DNA from 2 places in the Alkalibacillus silvisoli genome. Region 1 is predicted to be linked to the other one. Evidence: predicted binding sites of a transcription regulator. Region 1 holds the regulator's gene; the other holds the start of a gene.
The links. The regulator CtsR, encoded in region 1, represses protease genes until heat stress. The targets are predictions, from matches to a motif close to ATGGTCAATAAAGGTCAAACA.

Region 1 (7,654 bases):
AGCCGCTAAGTTCGGAAAGTAAAGAAAACCTAGCGTTCCACCAGCTACAATTATAAATAGCTGTATAATCTTCTTCAAAATCCATGCACCTCCTATATACTAGTTTCACCAAATCATTCGATGAACATAAGTATGTTGTCAATTTAACTATAATTGTAAATTATACCATGCTCATCGAGGCACCGTCAAAATAAAATAGCAAATATTATATCACCAATTAAGATTATGTGTCAATAAAGTTACAAATATATTTTGTTTGTAATACTATTATTCCAAACCAACTTTCAATGCTTCTTGAACAGAATCAACACCTACTAATTCAACGCCAGTAGGGGGTGTAAAACTACCTAAATTCTTTCGTGGTAAAACAATTCGCTTAAACCCTAACTTATGTGCTTCTTGAATTCGTTGCTCAATACGCGCAACCCTTCTAACTTCACCAGTCAATCCCACCTCACCAATAAAAACATCATCTGGCCTTGTCGCGTGATCGCGGAAGCTAGAAGCAACACTAATAGCAACAGCCAAGTCTATAGCAGGTTCATCCAGTTTCACTCCCCCTGCCACCTTGACATATGCATCTTGATTTTGTAAGAGAAGGCCTGCACGTTTTTCTAACACAGCCATTAATAACGGAACACGGTTGTGGTCCAACCCGGTAGCCATTCTCCTTGAATTTCCAAACTGTGTAGGTGAGATTAATGCTTGAATTTCAACTAACATCGGTCTAGTTCCTTCCAAAGAAGCAACAACTGTAGAACCAGCTACCCCTTGTGATCGTTCTTCTAAAAAGATTTCTGAAGGATTATTCACTTCTACTAAGCCTTCTTCTTTCATTTCAAAAATACCCATTTCATGAGTACTACCAAATCTGTTCTTAACACTTCTTAAAATTCTAAACGTATGGTGACGCTCGCCTTCAAAATACAAAACTGTATCTACCATGTGCTCTAATAATCTCGGCCCAGCAATTGCCCCTTCTTTTGTCACGTGTCCAACAATAAATATTGGAATCCCTTTTGTTTTGGCTACTTTCATTAAAGCACTCGTACACTCTCTTACTTGGGATACAGAGCCTGGTGCTGATGTAACAGCATCGTGGTAAACCGTTTGAATCGAATCAATTACGACAAAAGATGGATTCATTTCATCAATCGCATCAATGACATATTCCAAATTCGTTTCTGCCATAATATATAGATCACTTTCACTAACATCGAGTCGGTCGGCCCTTAGTTTAGTTTGTTTTTCTGATTCTTCACCTGATATGTATAAAACATTCATGTTCAAATTAGCTACCTCAGAAGATAATTGTAGTAATAGTGTAGACTTCCCAATACCTGGGTCACCACCGATTAAAACTAACGACCCTGGCACAATCCCCCCGCCTAGCACACGGTTTAACTCTTCCATTTTAGTTGTGACACGCGTTTCTTCCTTCGATGAAACTTGTTTAATTGATTGTGGTTTTTTACGTTTCTTTGACTGGTTTGTACCAATATCATGACGATCTGATTTCTTCGATACTTTTTCTTCAACTAATGTATTCCATTGATGACATGCAGGACATTTACCCATCCACTTAGGTGATTCATAACCACATTCTTGGCAGAAAAATATTACTTTTGCTTTAGCCATGTTTTACTCCCTTTCCTATCATTATGGAAAAAACAGCCGGAAAACAATAGAAATCCGGCTGTTTATTAGACTACTTTTCACTTAGTTCTGTTTCTAGTTGTTTCGTTGATGCAATATACAATTCACCATCATCATTAACATCAATTTCTACTTCTTGACCTGTTTGAATGGTACCACTGAGTAATTCTTCAGATAAGAAGTCTTCTACGTTCTTTTGGATTGAGCGGCGAAGTGGTCTTGCACCATATTCTAAGTCCATTCCTTCTTCAGTAATTTTCTTAATAGCTGCCTCAGATAACGTAAAGTTAATCTCGCTATCTTTCAATCGATCTTGTAATTGTTTCACCATAAGCTCTACAATTTCTTGAATGTGTTTTTCTTCAAGCGAATGGAATACAATTGTTTCATCAATACGGTTTAAAAACTCTGGACGGAATGCTTTCTTTAATTCATCCAAGACTTTAGACTTCATTTGCTTATGATCTTGCTCATGATCATCAACGCTAAACCCGACATACTTTTGACGTTTTAACTCATGAGCACCAACGTTAGATGTCATAATTAACACAGTATTACGGAAGTCGACTACTCGACCTTTAGAGTCTGTTAAGCGGCCATCTTCTAGCACTTGTAATAATATATTAAATACTTCAGGGTGCGCCTTTTCAATTTCATCTAATAAGATGACAGAGTAAGGTTTTGTTCGAACTTTCTCTGTTAATTGACCACCCTCATCATAACCGACATACCCCGGTGGTGAACCAACTAAACGAGACGTTGCGTGTTTCTCCATATATTCAGACATATCAATACGAATCATCGCATCTTCATCCTCAAACATTGATGAAGCAAGTGCTCTTGCAAGCTCTGTTTTACCAACACCTGTTGGTCCTAAGAAAATAAATGATCCAATTGGACGCTTCGGGTCTTTAAGTCCAGCTCTTGCACGCCTTACTGCCTTAGAAACGGCTTTAACCGCTTCATCTTGACCAATGACTCGATCATGAAGTGTCTTTTCAAGGTTTAGTAATTTTTCTTTATCATCTTTAGCTAACTTAGATACTGGTACACCAGTCCACGTTGAAACAACATGGGCTATATCATCTAAAGTGACTTCAGAGCTTTCTTTACCTTGCTTTTCTTTCCATTCATCTTTTGTTTTAGATAATTCGTCTTTTAATTTCTGTTCTTTATCTCTAAGTGATGCTGCCTTTTCAAACTCTTGACTTTGAACAGCAGCATCTTTCTCTTTCTTCACTTCTTCAAGCTTTTGCTCAAGGTCTTTTAAGTTTGGTGGAGCTGTATAACTTCTTAGTCTTACGCGTGAAGCTGCTTCATCAATTAAATCAATTGCTTTGTCTGGTAAGAACCGATCAGTAATATAACGATCTGACAAACGCACAGCACTTTCAATTGCATCATTAGATATTGTCACACGGTGATGCGCTTCATAACGATCCCTTAAACCTTCAAGGATTTGTTGAGATTCCTCAGGAGTCGGCTCATCAACTTGGATTGGTTGGAAGCGGCGTTCTAATGCTGCGTCTTTTTCGATATATTTACGATACTCATCTAATGTCGTTGCACCGATACATTGTAGATCACCGCGAGCTAGGGCTGGTTTTAAAATGTTTGAAGCATCAATAGCACCTTCTGCTCCGCCAGCACCGATTAATGTGTGTAGTTCATCAATGAATAGAATAATATTACGCGCTTGGCGAATTTCTTCCATAACTTTTTTCAAACGATCTTCAAACTCACCACGATATTTTGTTCCAGCTACAACTGTTCCCATATCTAACGTCATCACTCGCTTATCACGTAAGATTTCGGGAATTTCATTGTTAACGATTTGTTGCGCTAAACCTTCTGCAATAGCTGTCTTACCAACACCTGGCTCCCCAATTAGTACAGGGTTATTTTTACGACGACGGCTTAAGACTTGAATAACACGTTCAATTTCTTTACCTCGACCAATAACTGGGTCGACACCACCCTCGCGTGCAACTGACGTTAAATCTCGTGCTAACGAATCTAGTGTTGGAGTATTAGCATTGTTAGATTGCTTTTGTTGGCGTTGATTTGACGTTGATTCATTACTACCAAGCAGTTGAAGAACTTGTTGACGCGCTTTATTCAGGCTTACACCTAAATTGTTAAACACGCGTGCTGCAACCCCTTCACCTTCACGGATTAACCCTAATAATATGTGTTCTGTTCCTACGTATGAATGGTTTAATTTACGGGCTTCATCCATTGATAGTTCAATAACTTTCTTAGCACGTGGGGTATAATGGATTGTTTGTTGAGTACTTTGAGAAGTCCCGATTAACTGTTCAACTTCCTCTTGTATTTGTTCAGCTGTTACATTTAAAGATTTTAATGCTTTGGCTGCAATCCCATCGCCTTCCTTAATTAAACCAAGTAAAATGTGCTCTGTTCCTATATTGTTATGCCCTAGGCGTACAGCTTCTTCTTGTGATAGGGCAAGAACTTTTTGAGCTCGTTCTGTAAATCGTCCAAACATCATATGAATGACCTCCTTTTAATTGTTATACTGCTCTAATTGTAATCTTTCACGAATTAAGTTAGCTCTAAACCAATCACGCTCATTTGGTTTCAGTGATTTTTTAGCGTAATGTTGTAAAAACCCTGGCTGTGTTAAAACCATTAACTCATTTAATATATTTTTTGAAACATGTTTTATTAAGCCTAAATCAATACCTAACCGTACATCTGATAGACATTTTGATGCTTCTTTTGATTCAATAATACGACTGTGAGCTAATACCCCATATGAACGGAAAATACGATCTTCTAACTGTATACCCGATTGTTGCATCACCCACTCACGCGCTTTTCGTTCACTATCAATCACTTGTTTGACTACACTTTGTAGATCTTCAATAATGTCATCTTCAGATTTACCTAAAGTCATTTGGTTTGAAATTTGATACAACTGCCCTAACGCTTCAGTACCTTCACCATAAATCCCTCTAACAACTAATCCGATCTTGTTAATTTCAGGGACAATTTGGTTCATTTGGTTCGTCATGGTTAAAGCTGGCAAATGCATCATAATAGACGCCCTTAAACCTGTTCCAACATTTGTTGGACAACTGGTTAAATACCCTTTATGCTCATCAAAAGCATAGCGCGTTCTCTCTTCAAACCAATCATCAAGTTCTTGAGCTTGTTGTAGCGCTTCAGTTAATTCAAAACCTGAATAGTAAAGTTGTATTCGTAAATGATCCTCTTCATTAATCATGATCGATGCCTGTTCATTTTCCGAAATCAGAACACCACCAGTTTCTTTATTGTCCGCTAAATTAGGACTAATTAAATGTTTCTCAACTAACACTCGCTTTTCAATTGGCTCTAAGTCAGCCATCTTCACAAGTTGAAACTTTTTAAAGTCATGAACAGAATGCTGATTAAATTCTTGTTCGACATGTTGTAACACTTTATGTTGTGAATTCTGATCTTGACTTGTTGGAAATGGCACTTCCTCTAAGTTACGCGCTAGTCGAATACGTGTACTTAAAACGATATCAGAGTCATTTCCCTCATCATTCATCCAAGGGCTGATTGCTTCATTTATAAAATCTTGCAACGACACTACGCATCACCACCTTGTTGTGCATCATCTAAATCTTGTTTCAAATTTCTTATACGATCACGAATTTGCGCTGCTTCTTCAAAATTTTCATCTTCAATTACTTGTTGTAAGTTTTTCTTTAATTGATCAATCTCTTTACGTTTATGAATATCCCCACCGATTCGTTTTGGAATTTTACCAACGTGCTCAGTATTACCACTATGAACACGTTTAAAAATCGGATTTAAATAAGAATCAAACGTTTCATAACATTGACTACATCCAAACTTACCTTTCCTTCTAAATTGTGAATAGCTCAATCCACAACCTTGGCATGTTAAACTTTCGGCAGGGTGTACTTTTTCTTTATGCTGTTGGTTAATCGATTGATCAAATGGAAACATGTTTGTTAAGAAATGATGAAGGGACAACCCCTCATTCGTAAAATCCATATATCCTTCTTCATGGGCACATTGTTCGCATAAATGAACTTCTTTCTTTTGTCCATTAACTACTTGAGTGTAATGGACAGAAGCTTCATGCTGCTGACACTTTTGACATTGCATCTTTCACCCTCCAATCAACCATGCATTTTAATTGTTGTTAATAACTCTTTAAAAATTTTAGAGCGAATTAGATCTCGATGTGGCAAGGGAATATCTAAAATATCTCGGTGCATCACCTTTAGCATTAAACGTTTTTCCCTTTCAGTGATTAAATCTTCTTCTTTTAATCGTTCTACTAAATCAAAAGCGGATTGTTGTGTTAAAGGTTGATTAGCTACTAAATCCATTTCTTTAATTAATTCTTGGTTTGATTTTGGCTTTAATCGAATTATTCTAATATAGCCACCACCACCCCTTTTACTTTCCACAAGATAGCCTTTTTCTAAAGTAAATCGGGTATTAATGACATAATTTATTTGAGAAGGGACACATTCAAAACTCTCAGCAATTTCACTACGCTTTAACTCTACGACATCACTATTGCTTGATTGAATAATTTGTTTTAAATAGTCTTCTATCACGTCTGAAATGTTTCTCACCGCATTTTCCCTCCTTTAGATCAACTTAAGTCAATAAGATTAATTTGACTTTGACTATCTTTGACTATATTTATATTATACCCACTTTGTAGGGTGTTGCAAACATTTTGATTTAAACTTGATTATGTAAATTTAATAATATTTCCTGCTTATTAACTACTTTTAATAGAGCCCTGTAGGTTATGCTCCTTTAAGAAAGTTAAAAACCCCTTCGCATTCGCGTTAAAAGGGGTTTTTATCAAAGATTATTTTTTTCATATATATATGTCACGTGATCTATTTTACTAATTCGGTCTAACAGGTCATTTTTATTATAGGATTGATCTTTTTCTAACTCAATATATATATTTCTTTGTAGACTACTTTCACTTTCTATTTCCATTCGTTTTATTAAAAGATCAAATTCATCAAATATATTTAAAACATCTCCTAAATAAACGTCTTCTTTTACTAGTAAATGCACGCGGTTATCATATTTTTTTCTTGTAAATAACTTTTCAAACGAGTTCAAGAAAATTAAACTTAACAAAACCACTAATGTTGCTAAAATAGCTAAAGCATACATTCCAGCACCAATCACAAGGCCTAAACCAGCTACAGTCCAAATAGAAGCAGCTGTTGTTAAACCTCTCACTGTCACTCCGTGTACCAATATCGTACCTGCACCTAAAAATCCAATACCACTAATAACATATGAAGGGATACGAGCTGGGTCAAATCGAATTGTATAATGGTCAGTTATGTACGGCTGGAAGCCATAAATAGATAATAGCATCATAACACATGCACCGACCCCTACTAAAATATGGGTTCTAAATCCGGCTGAATGCTTTTTTAATTCGCGTTCAAATCCAATTAACCCACATAAAATAGTAGCAAGAATGACTCGATAAACCATAACATCAAAGTTTTCTCCTAAAAATGAGCCTAAATCAAACAACTCTTCCCCCTCCTTTTAAAGTACAATATTAGAAATGTATATATTTTTATTTTATGTGTTCACTTAATCATTTATATTCAAGTATATTAGTTAATCATATACAAAAAAAGCTAAGAAGACAAATCTTCTTAGCTTTTATAAGGTGCCCGGCGGCGTCCTACTCTCACAGGGGAAGAACCCCAACTACCATCGGCGCTAGAGAGCTTAACTACTGTGTTCGGCATGGGAACAGGTGTGACCTCTCTGCCATAACCACCGGACAAATCAATATATCAGATTAATTGAAGATCTAATACCTTCAAAACTAGATAAGATTCAACCAAAGTCGAAGACGCGTTTTATCACGTTGATTTAAGTTAAGTCCTCGATCGATTAGTATCCGTCAGCTCCACGCGTCACCACGCTTCCACCTCGGACCTATCTACCTCATCGT
Region 2 (7,654 bases), on a different contig from region 1:
AATAAACCACATAATTGTGAAACACCCAATCATTATAATTAAGTCGATTGGATAAAAGAACACATTAACTCCAAGACTATTCCAAACTCCCCACCAAATATAACTGTTTAGTAAAGCCAACAATGCATACACAATCCATACTGTGTCTTCTCTTTGCAAACTCTGAACTTTGAACATACTGATTATTACTAAAACGAGTGTCACTATGAGTAATGCATTAAAAACATCCTGAATTTGAAATAAATCGATTAATGGAAGAGTTAAGATAGCAATTAGTGAAACTACACAAATAGTAAGAACTACTGTATGTATTATTTTCTGAGACTTGCCGAATGACCCTTTCACAATCATCCACAGTGAGAAGATCATACCAGTGGATGCTAAGTTAGCAACTCTTATATTCCATGCATAATCAAGTTGGAACCAATATGTTATTAGCTTTTCATCACTTCCAAGAGAATGAGTCACAATCGCACAAAGAAGCAAAAATGAAGCATTAATATAAGTTCCGTTCCGTTCATTAACAAAAAATAGACCAATCGCAAAGGTAGTATATATGAGAAAAGCGACCATAACAATTAATTGCATTGAATATGATATAAGGTTTTCTGACCTAACTTGAGAACTTTCCCCAAATTTAATGGAACGAGCAATTGCTCCTTCACTCGAGTCAAGGTAATTAGTCGCTTGTAACATTATTTCAATTACACCATCGTCATCTGCTGTGAAAGAAGCTGTATATGGTATGTTTTTTGCAAGATATTGACTCTCGCTTTCAGATACTTGTCCAGATTGATCTATCAACCTACCATTAACATATAACTCTGAAGCATTCCTGACACTAGGAACTACAAGACTAAATACATCGTCATCGTTTTCTTCAACAATAATTCTCAATTTATATGTACCATAGTAATCAAGCGAACCATTTGACTTACGATCATTCCAATCACCAGGAACATCAACTAAGTTGAAATCACCCCATGTTTCTGTTTGACCACTGGTAGCTAACTTACCGGGGAAAAACCTCCATTCACCATCAAGGGCAATTGTTTCACTTGATAAACCCTCCCAACCTCTTAAATCTAACTCTCCTTCGCTAATTAATGGTTGACCATCAACATCATTATGAAATACTGCTAGCCAACCAAGCCTTAAAGCAGACAATAAAATTATAAATAACACCACTAATAGTATTAGTTTTTTTCTATTAATATATTGATGAGGCATTTGGCAAATACTCCTTATATCTTGTGTAGTAAATTAAGTTGTTACAACCAAAAACTACGTAAATTAACACGTTAAATTTCAAGTTCATTATAACTAATGATAGATTATAAATAACCTTTTTCAACCATATACTTCAAGAAATGTACAATATTTTAATTAACCCATCAGATAAAGTATTGATTAATGCCGCGAAGACATATAGGTCGCTAGGACAAACCAATAAAAATTAAAAAATCGTGGAGTCACCATTATATTGAATGGTGACTCCACGATTAATCTACGAAAATTTTATATGCTTATAACCACAGTTTATGCTTCGAAAATTGCGGTGTTTAATGAAACTAATATTGTAGCAACTATGATGTTGGTCAAGCCTTCTTCGTTAGAAATCGTCACTCTTTTTTTAAATAATGGTTCTTTCTAAGAGAAGCCTTTATATTTCCTATATTATTTTTATGATCATCAAGTAATGTCGCTTTTTCAATATGACATTGGCTAGTTATAATAGACAAGGGGGGGCGATAGTGGAGGGACTGTATTTAATTCCACAACTAACTCATTAATGGGTCTACATTCTGGTGGTAATACCGTTGATAGTGTAAATTATGGCAGGTATTCTACCCTGATCATTCTTTCCTCATTTTTTTCTTTGCGATCCCATTCATTTTTTTTCATCTGCTTCTTTACATCTGCTCCACCAAAGTCATTTACATTCCATGAAAGTATTTTAAGATTGTTAATGTTAGAAACCTCCCTCTATAAATCTACTTTTATATGTAGACATCACTTATTTTCACTGACTTATTTGACTTAAATTAGCTTCAACCCTTGCGTAATGTTTATGGTCTCTAAGTCATTTAGTAACTTATCAAAGATTATAAGTTTGTCTTTCAAACTATTACATACTTAGAGCCTCATATTTTTCTTATAATCATTCAGAAAATCCAATTATTAAACAGGCTTACTAATGAAGAAAAATGGATATATCGAGTGCGGAAAGAGAAAGTAGAATGCAAATTCAAAAGAATTGCATGGGCTGAGTTATTGTCGTTTGTGAGGGAAGGAAAATGTTCTAGAGCAAGCGCTTATGACAGCTGCTTGTGGGAACATGAAGAAGATTGCCCTCCACCTAGACCGTGTGGTCTAGGTGGAGGAGAGTCTTTTCATCTTAATTTATCATTTACTTAGTACCTTATTAAAAAATCACTCAACTACAATTGAAAAAGCTTGTAGAAAAACATGGAGGTTTCCCTATAAGCTGAAAAGCGCGACTTGAAGTCGCGCTTTTCTTACTCTTTGTGATTTCCTTTTTGAACTTTAGAGCTCAATACAAAATATGAAAAAATCACAATAGCAAATAAAATCATACCAACATTATAAGGAATTAAATCAAACAACGATACTATAAAAAAGCATAAAGCAAGAACCGTTATAATAATTCTTAGTTTCAAAAGAGACATTTTCAACACCCATTCTATTGAAATCCTGCAGCTCTAATTGAAAAGGGCGGCGCTAAATTCAAATACGAAGCTTCAAACCAAATACCACCTGGCACTTGAGTCCCTATAACTCCAAGAGTAGCTAAAACTTTCGATACAAGTGGTTCAGGAATCCAAATTCCACCAATCGCTAAACCACCGGCCAGGGTATTAACTGTTGATTTTGATAAGTAAACTCTAACGCCCCACCAATAAATCTCAATGTCATTTACGCCTTCCGTATAAAAAAGACCAACTTCAGATTCTTCTACTTGTTCTCCTGGAGCAAAAACATTCTCCTGGGATGCTTCTGAACTATTTTTAATAACCTTGTTAGCTTCATTAACTGCGGCTTTTAATAGTCCATATTCTTTACCATGAAGCTCATCTTTAGCCTCATCTTTTACTTCATACACTAAACTTTCTTCATCAAGTGTAACATACTGATCAAGCATTCTTCCGTATAAGAAATTATTTGTTGCGCAGTATTTAGTCTACCGCACATTGTTATAATAGAAATTTCCATATTTTTAATTACTATTTCGTTACCCAAATAGTCTTTCTTAACTTATTTTAGCATTAAAGCATTATTTACCTTCAAAACAGTGCACAAAAAATGTTTAAAATTCAACATACAATAAATTCAGGGTAAAAAAAGTGTAAAATAAAATAAAAAGCAACCATTTTGAACATTTTTCTCCAACATAAATAAAAATGACTGAACCCACTCACACCAATGTCTAAGTAGGTTTCAGTCATGTTCAGTCTTATACAATATAATACTCAAAACGCCCTCGAAGGGAATCGAACCCCTATCGCAAGAACCGGAATCTTGTGTGTTATCCGTTACACCACGAGGGCAAATGCATTCATAATGCATTAGTTATTATACTTCCTCACCGTTAAAATTTCAAGATAACATCAATTATAGTAAGATGATCAGATATGTTTAAATTATATTTTCAATGGGAAGATTGAAAATGGTAAAAGGTTCATGTTTTTTGTTTGACCTTCCTTGACCAAACAGGTATGATAAAACTATGAAAATAATAAAATTCGTAATAAGGAGTGACGTGAAATGAATTTAATTCCTACAGTCATTGAACAAACTAATCGCGGTGAACGTGCTTATGATATCTACTCTCGTCTGTTAAAAGACCGTATTATCATGCTAGGTGGTCCAGTTGATGATAACATTGCGAACTCAGTGGTGGCACAAATGTTATTCTTAGCTGCTGAAGACCCAGATAAAGATATCTCATTATACATCAACTCTCCAGGTGGTTCAATTACAGCTGGTATGGCCATTTACGATACGATGCAATTCATTAAGCCAAACGTTTCAACTATTTGTGTTGGTATGGCTGCTTCAATGGGTGCATTCTTACTAGCAGCTGGTGAGCCTGGTAAACGTTATGGACTTCCTAATAGTGAAGTGATGATTCACCAGCCATTAGGTGGTACTCAAGGTCAGGCATCTGACATTCAAATTCATGCTAAGCGTATTGTTGAAATGCGTGAGAAGCTAAACCATATTCTTTCAGAGCGTACTGGTCAGCCATATGAAATCGTTGAACGCGACACAGATCGTGACAACTTCATGTCTGCTGAAGAAGCTAAAAAGTATGGCTTAATTGACGACGTTATGCAGAAGTAATTCCAATCATTTAACTACACTCCCTTATGTTTTACACATGAGGGAGTTTTTTGTGTTAGTTTATTCTTAGTAAATGACATGATACTATGGTTAGATGATATGAAGGAGTGAGACAACAATGAACTTAGAGACTCAACTGCCCAATCAAATTCAACAAATGATTGATGAACATAAAAATAAAAACGAAACAGCTTTCGACCATTTAATCACAGAAGGTGGCTATATTCCTTATGACTTTGATCTATTAACAGATGCTGTCGTTGCTTTATCACAGGGTAAAAATATTTTACTAAAAGGCCCCACTGGTTCGGGTAAGACTAAACTAGCTGAAACGTTATCCAATCTTTTTAACCAGCCGATGTTCAGTGTGAACTGTTCTGTTGATTTAGATGCGGAAAGTTTTTTAGGTTTTAAAACAATTAATTATGATCAGGAAGGGCAACAACAAATTGATTTCATTCCAGGTCCGCTCGTCCAATCCATGGAGAATGGGCATTTCTTATACATTGATGAGGTCAATATGGCAAAGCCTGAAACGCTTCCTTTAATTAATGGTGCGCTTGATTATCGTAGAACGCTCACTAACCCATTAACTAATGAACTAATTCAGGCAAAAGAAGGGTTTACAGTAATCGCGGCGATTAATGAAGGGTATATTGGTACGACTCGTTTAAACGAAGCGCTTAAAAACCGCTTCATCGTTTTCGATGTTTCTTATATTGAAGGAGAGCAACTAAAACAATTAATCGAAAACAACACGAATTTAAATGACGAGCAGTTAACGGCTCAGTTCATACAATTATCGACTGATTTAATTGAAGCGGCTGAACAAGGTAAGATTTCTGAAGATGGGGCAAGTATTCGAGCTTTACTTGATGCTTGTGATTTGACTTCTTTCATTCCACCGAAAAGGGCAATCACACGAGCTATTACAGATAAACTAGAAGATGACCGGGAAAAAGAAGTTGTTAAAAATCTTGCCGATACACTGTTTGAATGAGGTGTTTTAAGTGAAGTTTAATGACAAAGTGATCGACACACGTCTCTTAGCTGAGTTGAAGGATCTCGTTAATATTCTTTCAAAACAACCTAATTTGGAGTTTGATTATCATTTTGGTGCCACTATTCATATAGATAAACGCCAAATTACAGCAAGTCATTTTTGGGACCATCGAAATGAAGAGACTCGAGTGCTTGGATATAAGACTGATATTTTATTACGCGTTTTAGGCACACTTCACCATACCTCTATTGCAGAATGGATGAAACTAAAAGAAGCAGTAGATCAAAGTTCGCTTTCTTATTTTTGTGAGCAACTATTTACTGTGTTAGAAGATATTAGGCTTGAGGAATCGATTCGAAAAAAACGCCGTGGTACGATTAATTGGTTTCACCACAGGTTAAAGGCATATCGCCACTATTTTAAAACCCAGCTTAATGCAAATATTACGCGAAGTTACGCAACTGACGAACTATTTTGCATGATTTATTTAACTGTTACATCTAATTCACCATTTCATTCATTTGAATTTGCGAGTGAAAAGCAAATCAACACTTTAGAACGATTAAGACCCTTACTAGAACAAGTTTATGAAGCCAAATCAACAAAAGACATCGCAAACTTAACGCTCACTATCAAAGAAGTTTTAGAAGAAGATTATGATGATATGATTAATCGGTATTTCGTCTATCCTATTCAACATCAATCTGTCCTTAACGAAGACAAGGTGATTGATGAATTAAAGCGAGTTGACCCTTTAAATAATGATGATCAAGAAGACCTTCATGATGAAGATGAAGCGATTAATGAAACCTTCTCAACGTGGCATCGTGAAAATGAGAATAACGACCGAAACCAAAGCTTTATGCAATTTGAGCTCGAACAAGGAACAAAAACGAGTTTAATCGGTGATGGTGCTCGCCAGACTGAAGAGGGCGACCAAGCAATGGCAAGTGTTCAAGGCATGTCAGCACAAACAGACCAAAGTGAATATGAGCATTTAGAAAGCTTAGGCGAACAAGAAAATAATCATGCAAATGAAAGTCAGCAATATGGCAAAGAAAATCTGAATACAACCAAGCTCGACCGTTACCCAACCAAACCAACCTTAGATGATGAAACAGCTTATAAAGACTTGACTCAATTAATCGATCCAATTAAAAGAAGACTTTCACAAACAATTGATAAAGCACTTGAACATAAAGAAAACCGGGCGAGACAAAACCTATTAACTGGTCGTTTATCAAAAAAACAATTACTCCCTTTAGCGATTGAAGATGAACCGCGCATCTTTTATAAAAACGATTTAGAAAGTCATGAATTTGATGCCGTATTTACTTTACTAATCGATTGCTCAGCTTCTATGTTTAATAAAATGGACGAAACAAAGAAAGCAGCTATTTTATTTCATGAAGTACTTAAAGAGTTAAAGATTAAACATGGTATTACCGGGTTTTGGGAAGATGGCTTTGAGGCAGAAGTGAATGAACAACCAAATTACTTTCATCGCGTCATTTCATATGAGCAATCTTTAAAGTATCAAACCGGACCGGAAATCTTACAATTAGAGCCTGAGGAAGACAATCGTGATGGCTATACGATTCGTGTTGCTACTGATGAATTGTTAGAAAGAAGAGAAAAAGACCGATTTTTACTCGTATTTTCTGATGGTGAACCTAGTGCATTTAATTACAGTGAAAATGGAATTATTGATACACATGAGGCTGTCATTGAAGCCCGCAAGCAAGGGATTGAAGTGATTGGTGTCTTTCTAGGCGATGGTGAAATTAAGGAGCATGAGGCAATGTTAATGCGAAATATTTATGGACGTGAGCATATGCTAATACCGGATTTAACAGAGCTGCCCGATTCATTTTCTTATATTTTAAAACGATTGTTACTAAATACAATTTAATAGATACATTTAGGGGATCTTTTTATCGGCTTTTATGATTTTATCAGCGTTCACTTATGTTTATCAGCGCTCGTGACTCTTTTATCAGCGCTCGCTCATGTTTATCAGCGCTCAGGCTTTTTTATCAGCGCTCCCCCCTCTTTATAATAAGAATAAAAACGAGCGTTCATTGCACTTCTCTATTGAAGTGTCAACTGACGCTCGTTTTTTAGCTTACTCAACTGATTCCATCATACTGACTAGTGTATCTACAGCTTGCTCTTCATCTGCACCTTCTGCTTGTAAAGTCACTTCTTCATTGGTACCGATCGCAAGGCTCATCACACCCATAATGCTTTTGGCATTTACACGTTTGTTACCTTTTTCTAAATGTA

Region 2: a site for CtsR is predicted at 3,711-3,731, ahead of clpP (ATP-dependent Clp endopeptidase proteolytic subunit ClpP). Genes of this name have one in related genera too.

Annotation. Positions count from the first base shown of each region.
Region 1 covers NZ_BAAACZ010000028.1:31-7,684, reverse strand. The annotation lists gene ABDZ63_RS13865 (PIN/TRAM domain-containing protein) at 1-81, opposite strand, end outside; gene radA (DNA repair protein RadA) at 268-1,638, opposite strand; gene clpC (ATP-dependent protease ATP-binding subunit ClpC) at 1,709-4,168, opposite strand; gene mcsB (protein-arginine kinase McsB) at 4,184-5,257, opposite strand; gene mcsA (protein-arginine kinase activator protein McsA) at 5,257-5,802, opposite strand; gene ABDZ63_RS13840 (CtsR family transcriptional regulator) at 5,817-6,281, opposite strand; gene ABDZ63_RS13835 (MgtC/SapB family protein) at 6,520-7,179, opposite strand; rRNA gene rrf (5S ribosomal RNA) at 7,366-7,481, opposite strand; partial or broken rRNA gene ABDZ63_RS13825 (23S ribosomal RNA) at 7,574-7,654, opposite strand, start outside.
Region 2 covers NZ_BAAACZ010000014.1:40,936-48,589, forward strand. The annotation lists gene ABDZ63_RS09140 (histidine kinase dimerization/phospho-acceptor domain-containing protein) at 1-1,230, opposite strand, end outside; partial or broken gene ABDZ63_RS15840 (transposase) at 2,182-2,377, shown strand; gene ABDZ63_RS09145 (hypothetical protein) at 2,705-3,163, opposite strand; tRNA gene ABDZ63_RS09150 (tRNA-Arg) at 3,498-3,569, opposite strand; gene clpP (ATP-dependent Clp endopeptidase proteolytic subunit ClpP) at 3,787-4,365, shown strand; gene ABDZ63_RS09160 (ATP-binding protein) at 4,484-5,365, shown strand; gene ABDZ63_RS09165 (vWA domain-containing protein) at 5,376-7,280, shown strand; gene ABDZ63_RS09170 (HPr family phosphocarrier protein) at 7,494-7,654, opposite strand, start outside.